Regions from separate parts of the Mycobacterium sp. NGS19 genome, predicted to be linked through region 1. Evidence: riboswitches for the same ligand, from Rfam matches in the RefSeq annotation. Region 1 holds a riboswitch; the other holds the start of a gene.

Region 1 (4,520 bases):
GGCCTCGGGAGGGTACGACGGCCGGCCGCGTTCGTATGCGGCCGCTTCGGCGCCGAACGACAGCGAGCGGGCCAGCTGGTCGGTCATGCCGATGCGAGCTTGAGCGTCTGCCGGATCAAATCTCCGACGGCCTCGGATTCGATCAAGAACCCGTCATGCCCGTACACCGAGTCGACGACGTTCAGCCCGGGGCAGCCCGGCAACAGGTCGGCCAGCTCCTCCTGCAGCCGCAGCGGATACAGCCGGTCGGAGGTGATGCCGCCCACCACCACGGGAACCTGACATCGACTCAGCGCCGCCGGCACACCGCCACGGCCGCGTCCGACGTCGTGGCTGGACAGCGCGTCGGTGAGCACCACGTAGCTGCCCGGGTCGAACCGGTCGACCAGCTTGGCGCCCTGGTACTCGAGGTAGCTCTGCACCGCGTACCGGCCGCCGGTCAGCGGGTTCTCCGAGGCCTGCGGCTGATTGGCAAAGCGCCGGTCCAGTTCCACCTCGCCGCGGTAGGTCAGATGGGCGAAGCGCCGGGCGATGTCCATGCCGTCGACGGGTTCTCGGCCGGTGCCGTAGTAGTCGCCGCCCTGCCAGTTCGGGTCGGCTTTGATCGCGGCGACCTGGGTGGTCTGCGTGCCGATCTGGTCGGCGGTCGCACGTGCGCCGACGGCCAGCACCAGCGCGGCGCGCACCTTGTCGGGATGGCCGACGATCCACTCCAGCGCCCGCGCGCCGCCCATCGAACCGCCGACCACCGCGGCGACCTCCGTGATGCCCACTGCCGCCAGCGCTGCGACGTCGGCCTCCACTTGGTCGCGCACGGTGATCGTGGGAAACCGTGAGCCCCAAGGCTTTCCGTCGGTTGCGGGTGAGCTGGGCCCGGTCGAGCCGCGGCAGCCGCCCAGCACGTTGGTGGCCACCGCGCACCAGCGGTTGGTGTCGATCGGCGCGCCGGGACCGACTGCGCTGTCCCACCAGCCGGGGGTCGGATGGTTCGGGCCCGCGGGCCCGGCGACGTGCGAGTCGCCGGTGAGCGCGTGCAGCACCACCACTACGTTGTCGCGTGCCGGCGACAGCTCACCCCAGCGTTGCAGCGCGATCGACACGTCGTCGATCACCCGGCCGCTCTCCAGTCGCAGCGGGCCGATGTCGACGACGCCCACCTCCCCTTCGGCGGGCAGCTGGGTGGTCGGGACGTCGAAATCCGTCACGACAGCGACCCCACCGACTGGGGGTCGGCACCCCGCGCCGAACTGAACGGCTTGGCGGCGGCGAAGCCGCGCTCGAGGTCGGCGATGATGTCGTCGATTCCCTCGATGCCGACGGCAAGGCGCACCAGGCCCGGCGTGACGCCGGTGGCCAGTTGCTCCTCGGGGCTGAGCTGGCTGTGCGTAGTGGATGCCGGATGGATCACCAGCGAGCGCACGTCACCGATGTTGGCGACGTGGCTGTGCAGGGTCAGCGCGTTGACGAACGCCTTGCCGGCCTCCACGCCGCCGGCCAGTTCGAACGCCAGCACAGCGCCGGTTCCCTTGGGCGCCAGCTTCTTTCCCAGCTCGTACCACGGCGAGCTCGGCAGCCCGGCGTAGTTCACCGACACCACGTCCTCGTGCCCGGAGAGGTACTCGGCGACGCGTTGCGCATTTTCCACGTGGCGCTGCACCCGCAGGCTCAGCGTCTCCAGTCCCTGCGCGATCAGGAACGCGTTGAAAGGCGAAGGGGCAGAACCGAGGTCGCGCAGCAGCTGCACCCGCGCCTTCAGTGCGAAGGCGGGCGGGCCGAGGTCGGCGAACACCACTCCGTGGTAGCTGGGGTCGGGCGTGGTGAACCCGGGGAAGTTACCGTTGCGCCAGTCGAACGTGCCGCCGTCGACGATCACTCCGGCGATCGCCGCGCCGTGGCCGCCCAGGTACTTGGTGGCGGAGTGCACGACGATGTCGGCGCCGTGGCTGATCGGCTGGATGAGATATGGCGTCGCGATGGTGTTGTCGACGATCAGCGGCACGCCGACGTCATGGGCCACCGCCGCGACGCCGGGGATATCGAGGATGTCGATCTGGGGGTTGGAAATCGTCTCGGCGAAGAACGCCTTGGTGTTCGGCCGCGCAGCCGCCCGCCACGACTCGAGATCGTCGGGGTCTTGGACGAAGCTGACCTCGATGCCCAGCTTGGGCAGCGAGTAGTGGAACAGGTTGTACGTGCCGCCGTACAGCCGAGGGCTGGACACGACGTGGTCGCCGGCGTTGGCGACGTTGAGGATCGCGTACGTCTCCGCCGCCTGCCCGGACGCCAGGAACAACGCAGCCACGCCGTTCTCCAGCGCGGCGATGCGCTGCTCGACGACCGCGGTGGTGGGGTTGCCGATCCGGGTGTAGATGTTGCCTTCGACCTCGAGGCCGAACAGTGCGGCGGCGTGGGCGGTGTCGTTGAACGTGTACGAGGTGGTCTGGTAGATCGGCAGCGCCCGGGCGTTGGTGGCGGCGTCCGGGACCTGGCCGACGTGAATCTGTTTGGTCTCGAACGCCCAGCGGCTGCTGGGATCGTCCTGTTCGTTCGTCATCGATGTGCTCCTGTGGTGAGGGCCGTCCGGTCCGGGGCCCGTCATCACGGACCCGCGCTTGCCGTGTAGCCGCTGGCGGCTACTCAACCTGGTCATCACCCGGGGCACCCCACCGCGGTTGGAGGGTTGCCGGCCAGCGAGCCGGGGCTTGGCGCTGGCGCTCTTGACCGATGAGAAGAGTATCGCATGCCGCAAGCCGACTGCCACCGAGTTCGCGTCGCAGACGCCCGCGCTGACCTCGCTACCGGACCCACCCCTGACACGACGGGTGCCTCGACGGAATACTGATACTCGGCTTGTCCGAACCGATGGCGGGAGACACCCAACACATGAGCAATGAGCAACCGACCATCATCTACACGCTGACCGACGAAGCGCCGCTGCTGGCTACCTACGCCTTGCTGCCGGTCATCCGCACTTTCACCGAGCCGGCGGGCATCAAAGTCGAAACCAGTGACATCTCGCTGGCGGCCCGCATCCTGGCGGAGTTCTCCGACTGCCTGGAGGAGGATCAGCGCGTGCCGGACAACCTCGCCGAGCTGGGCCGGCTGACGCAGCTGCCCGACACCAACATCATCAAACTGCCCAACATCAGCGCCTCGGTGCCGCAGCTCACCGACGCGGTCAAGGAACTGCAGGAGAAGGGCTACGCAGTGCCCGACTATCCGGCGCATCCCAAGACCGACGAGGAGAAGGCGCTCAAGGAGCGCTTCGCGAAGGTACTCGGCAGTGCCGTCAATCCCGTTCTGCGGGAAGGCAATTCGGACCGGCGCGCGGCCAAGGCGGTCAAGGAGTACGCGCGCAAGCACCCGCACAGCATGGGCGAGTGGTCGCAGGCCTCGCGCACCCATGTGGCGACGATGAAGAGCGGCGACTTCTACCACGGCGAGAAGTCGATGACGCTGGACCGCCCACGCGACGTGCGGATGGAGCTGAAGACCAAGCGCGGCGAGACGATCGTGCTCAAGCCCGAGGTGAAGCTCGACGAGGGCGACGTCATCGACAGCATGTTCATGAGCAAGAAGGCGCTGTGCGCGTTCTACGAGCAGCAGATCGAGGACGCCTACAAGACCGGCGTGATGTTCTCGCTGCACGTCAAGGCCACGATGATGAAGGTCAGCCACCCCATCGTGTTCGGCCACTGCGTCAAGGTGTTCTACAAGGACGCGTTCGCCAAGCATCAAGACGTGCTCGACGAACTCGGCGTGAACGTCAACAACGGCATGGTCGACCTCTACAACAAGATCGAGGCGCTGCCCGGATCGTTGCGCGAGGAGATCATCAACGACATCCACGCCGTGCACGAGCATCGTCCCGAATTGGCGATGGTCGATTCGGCGCGGGGCATCACGAACTTCCACTCGCCGTCCGACGTGATCGTCGACGCCTCGATGCCTGCGATGATTCGCCTCGGCGGCAAGATGTACGGCGCCGACGGCCGGACCAAGGACACCAAGGCGGTCAACCCCGAGTCGACGTTCAGCCGCATCTACCAGGAGATGATCAACTTCTGTAAGACCCACGGCCAGTTCGACCCGACCACCATGGGCACCGTGCCGAACGTCGGGCTGATGGCGCAGAAGGCCGAGGAGTACGGCAGCCACGACAAGACCTTCGAGATCCCCGAGGACGGCGTCGCCGACATCGTCGACAACGAGACCGGGGAAGTGCTGATGACGCAGAACGTCGAAGAGGGCGACATCTGGCGCATGCCCGTCACCAAGGACGCGGCGATCCAGGACTGGGTGAAGCTGGCCGTCACCCGGGCCCGCGACTCCGGTATGACCGTGGTGTTCTGGCTCGACATCGAACGCCCGCACGAGGTCGAGCTACGCAAAAAGGTCAAAAAGTACCTGCAAGACCACGACACCGAGGGCCTGCACATCCAGATCATGCCGCAGGTGTGGGCGATGCGGTACACGCTCGAACGCGTGGTGCGCGGCAAAGACACGATCGCGGCCACCGG
Region 2 (4,520 bases), on a different contig from region 1:
TCGCCATCAAGAACAGTTCGACTGGGTCGCCATCGGCGTGGGCATGGATATAGCGCCGGGCTATCCCGCCCGCTTCGTCCGAGTGAGCTTTGAGTTCGGCGTGTGCTTTTTCATGCCCAGCGAACGCCGTGGTCCATCGTTCGGGCACCCACCTGATTCTCTGCGCATCCACATCCTCGATGCTGCACTTACGGAGGGGTTCGGGAAAGGCGTCGCTCATAGGCCTTCTCCGATCGCCCGAGAGTGCAGCATGACAGCAACGTTATGACATGTCGTCGACACCCGCCTGTGCACGCACGGACTATCTTGACTCAGTCGAATAACCACTAAGTACGAAATTTGGTCGGCGCGGCAATCGGTCATCGGACTCCATTGCGCCATCGCGGTACGCCGCCCGAACTGGGCCGAAACAGGGTCCCCGTCCTAGCGTGCATATCCTTGCTGCACGAGCCACTGAGCCCCCCTGTCGCAGCCCTTCAGCCACCGGTCGGTGACAACAGAGACATTGCGGGGGCCATACAGCGTCTCCTGGTAGAGCTGCAGCTCGCCCTTGCAATATTCCTGGCGAAGCTTGGCATCGGAAAGAGTGAGCGGATCAATGCCCTGGGTCCGGCTCTTCCCGTATGCCTGAAGGCCGTCATGTTGCATCGCGCTAAAACCGATCGACTCCGACGTGGCAGGGTCTAGGGCGTTGGCCGAGGGGTCGGCCGAAGCAATTCCCGTGCTGAGCAGGACCGCAACCCCGAGGAGGGTGAGCAGGTTGCCCAAATGTTTAAGATGTCTAGTTGACATTTTCGCTCCCATGGTCGTCGAGGCCTTTGCTGGCTGTACCCATGTTGGGTTGTTCTCTCCGTTCGAATAAAGGGTCTTTGGCCACTTGGGGATGCATACCTGAGTCACTGCTGGGGTGTGCCGTTGACCCGGAATATCGTTGCCGTGACGATTCCGACTCCATCGCATCCGTGAAGGTAGACGGTGGCGAATTGCCCACCGCCGAGACCCCGGCACACGAGCACTGCCGCTGAAAGTCCATCGTTGGAGCCGATCTATGGCCCGGTTACTCCTGGCCAGCCGGGAGGCGGTGTCGGTGAAGGTCCGGTCGGTGTGATACCCCGCGCCGACGGCGTCGTGCTGCAGATCTATGGACGGCTCTCCGGAAGACACCTGAAGGTATGCAGTGATGCGCAGGGCGTATAGAACCACTGTGGTCCGGCAGTTCGTCCGGTGTCATACCACGAGAAAACGAAGGTGCGCGCTCAGCAGTTGTGTAGTGCGATGTCCTTGGCCACGTAGGGGTCATAACCGCGACTAACGACATAGTTAGTCACGGCGCGAATGCAGTCACTGTTGGCACTAGTTGTCACAATGTCAGCAACCGTCGCACAGGTAGCGTCACGGTAGGTGCCCACATGGTGTACTTCCTGTGGGATGAGCAAGTTGCCGAGCTCACAGTACGTATCGGCATGGGCAGTGGGACCCGTGCCCACAAACGGGACCGACAGGGTGACAGATAGGGCGGCAAACAACTTGATCACCAGACCAGTATGATCGCCAGACAATCGTGGGTCTCGAAAACGATGGCAACGCGATGAAAGCGGCACGCCACCGGCTTTGGGACGCACGATCTTGGGCGGCGAGAGCAGCCACACACGCATAAGTGCAGTTGACGGAGGATGCGCACGAACCGGCTGATTGAATCGCCACAGGTAGGCGGAACCGGGTTGGCCTATCAGAAGCCTTTGCCTCGCATGCTTCGAAGTTAGGTCGGCGGCAATGGAGTCGCGGGAGAAGCAACGAGCGGATGACCACCATTCGGTGGCACGCGCGTCAGATCCTCAAACGCAATCCCAGCCCACTAGCAGGATTTATTCGTTGCTAAACACCTTCGAGCTGCCGCCTAACGACCGAGCACGCGCCGACCATTATCGCGAAATAGAACACATCTGAGACGGCTCAATCACACTCCGGGCCAAGCTTATTGGCCAAGGTCATGCCGTCTCGGAAGTTTGTCTCAGATGGGCTTGTCTCACCGACTGCGGTGCCGCCGCTTCTGAGACTGTTGCCATCACTGCGTTGAGCGATGGCGTCGAGTTGAGCAGTCCAAACCCGTACCGTTAGCCAGACCCGTTGAGATACAATAAAAGTGCTTCACGAGTTGCCGTCGTTAAGCTCCGACTGGACGGCACGCCAACCCCACGCTCGTTGGGTGGCTCGGATGACGAAGCGGCCGACACCAGCCGGTGTCGGGCAAGAGCGCCTCCTACACGGAGGCCCAGGATTGCGGGAGTGCCTATGACTGCTTCTGTTTGGGATTTTTCTGGCACCGATGCACAGTGCACCTCATACAAACCAGGCCATCTAGTCCACTGGATTCAGTTCAACCACTCCCTGCGCGAGCCGTCGGGCGCTGTCCCTGTAACCGCGGCAGTCGACGATGATGGCGTGATCCACATCAAGGGTGATGACCTGTCTCTATTGCGGTGGAATCACCGTCCAGCGCTGCTACGAGATGCGCTGCGCCGCTTCGGCGGAATGGCGGTGTGGAAGCCGCGCTGGCAAGTTTTGGCGGTCCCCACCGAAGCGTTCGTTGGGGGTGCGCGCAGCGTCTTCAGCCTCGCAACGGTCGACCAACGCCACGACTGCTATGTCAATGACGCGGGCAAATGACGATCATCACCCACGCAGCGGACAATGGCGCGCAAGAGGTGAGCACCGGCACCCTCATCGGCTACACCCGCGTCTCCACGGTCGCACAAACGCTTGATCAGCAGAATGCGGCGCTCGCAGCGGCGGGCGTGACAAAGACGTTCTCGGACGTGATGTCGGGTGCCCGCGACGACCGGCCTGGTCTTGCTGCGCTCATGGAGTACGTCCGTGCGGGCGACACGGTGGTGGTGTGGAAGCTGGACAGGCTGGGCCGCAACATGATCCACATTCTGCAGACCGTCAAGGAACTCAGCGCCAGAGGCGCGACGTTGGTGTCGACCACCGACGGCATCGACTCGTCAACCCCTGCCGGTCGCATGATGATCGGCGTGCTGGGATCGCTGGCCGAATACGAGCGTGAGCTGGTGAAGGAACGCACCGCGTTGAAGCGCCAAGCATCTCGAGAAAACGGGAAGAGGTTTGGCCGACCCAAGAAGGTGACCGGCGCCCAACACCTCGCCACCGCAAGGCGGATGAAGACCGACGGCCACACGGCCAAGGACATCGCCAAGTACCTCGGAGTCAGCCGCGCCACCCTCTATCGGTACCTGGTCGACGAATCCCTGTAACCCCCGACGGGGGGCTGCGCTGGTTTCGCCCCCGACGGGGGTGTTTCAGATGCGGTTTACCCCCGGCGGGGAAGGGATCCCATCCCCGTCGGGGGTGCAGGAACCCCGCCACCCCCGCAGGGGGAAGGCGCAACCTTCGGCTCCGCGCCTGAGTGTTCAAGTCCGGCATGACATCACGACTCAACAAACTTCACGGCCCTACGCCTCGGTGGAGTAAAGGAGACGGCCATGACATTCTCAACGACACAGATTGACCGCGCTTGCGGCGTACTGCTCGGCACCGCAGCAGGAGACGCCCTTGGTGCGGCTTATGAGTTCGGCCCACCTCGCGGCCCCGACCTTGAGGTCGCCATGGTCGGCGGCGGAGCCTTCGGCTGGGAACCCGGCGAATGGACCGACGACACGTCTATGGCGATTGCCATCGCCGAGGTGGCCGCCACCGGAGCAGACCTGCTTCACGAGAAGGCGCTCGATGCGATCGTTACCCGCTGGCATGAGTGGATGCTTAACGCCAACGATGTTGGTGTTCAGACACGGTCGGTTCTCAGCCGAGCAGCCCGACACGGCAGCACGGCGGAAGCGGCACGCATGGAATCAGCAGCGCTACACAGGTCAACTGGCAGATCTGCGGGCAACGGTTCATTAATGCGCACCGCACCCGTCGCACTGGTCTACCTCAACGATGAAGCAGCCCTGGTCGAGGCAGCCCGTGCGGCGAGTGAGCTGACGCACTGGGACCGTGAAGCCGGTGATGCGTGCGTGCTGTGGTGCCTCGCCATCCGTCACGCCGTTTTCACGGGAGAGCTGAACGCTCGAATCGGCCTGCCGCACATCGACAATGAACGCCGAGAATTGTGGGCATCACGGCTCGATGTCGCCGAGAAGGCTAAGCCGTCAGACTTCCACAACAACGGGTGGGTGGTGGAAGCGCTGCAAGGGGCATGGTCAGCGATCGCGACAACGCCGGTTCCGCAGGATGATCCGGCCAACGGAGTCTTCCGCGTCGACCACCTGCGCCTGGCGCTCGATGCGGCGGTGCGAGGGGGAGGGGACACCGATACCGTCGCAGCGATCGCCGGTGGGCTGCTCGGCGCTGCCTACGGCGCGTCGGCGGTTCCCGCGGAATGGCGTCGCATGCTGCACGGCTGGCCACGAATGCGCGCCCGTGACCTCGTCAATCTTGCATCCACCATTATCCGCGGAGGAGAGCCCGACTCCTTCGATTTCGCCTACAACGGCTACGAA

What was found. A riboswitch is a leader RNA that binds a small molecule or an ion and turns the genes downstream of it on or off. The one in region 1 is predicted to bind S-adenosylmethionine.
Region 2: linked by a shared signal. The riboswitch ahead of AC5Y4N_RS11790 (hypothetical protein) and the one ahead of AC5Y4N_RS20285 (bifunctional o-acetylhomoserine/o-acetylserine sulfhydrylase) in region 1 are both predicted to bind S-adenosylmethionine.

Annotation. Positions count from the first base shown of each region.
Region 1 is NZ_JCALEB010000008.1:33,853-38,372, reverse strand. Features, by position in the region: gene AC5Y4N_RS20295 (class I SAM-dependent methyltransferase) at 1-87, opposite strand, end outside; gene metX (homoserine O-acetyltransferase MetX) at 84-1,205, opposite strand; gene AC5Y4N_RS20285 (bifunctional o-acetylhomoserine/o-acetylserine sulfhydrylase) at 1,202-2,554, opposite strand; SAM riboswitch class IV at 2,604-2,723, opposite strand; gene AC5Y4N_RS20280 (NADP-dependent isocitrate dehydrogenase) at 2,884-4,520, shown strand, end outside.
Region 2 is NZ_JCALEB010000003.1:400,966-405,485, reverse strand. Features, by position in the region: gene AC5Y4N_RS11800 (8-oxoguanine DNA glycosylase OGG fold protein) at 1-220, opposite strand, end outside; gene AC5Y4N_RS11795 (hypothetical protein) at 424-768, opposite strand; SAM riboswitch class IV at 2,147-2,260, shown strand; gene AC5Y4N_RS11790 (hypothetical protein) at 2,293-2,667, shown strand; gene AC5Y4N_RS11785 (recombinase family protein) at 2,664-3,275, shown strand; gene AC5Y4N_RS11780 (ADP-ribosylglycohydrolase family protein) at 3,504-4,520, shown strand, end outside.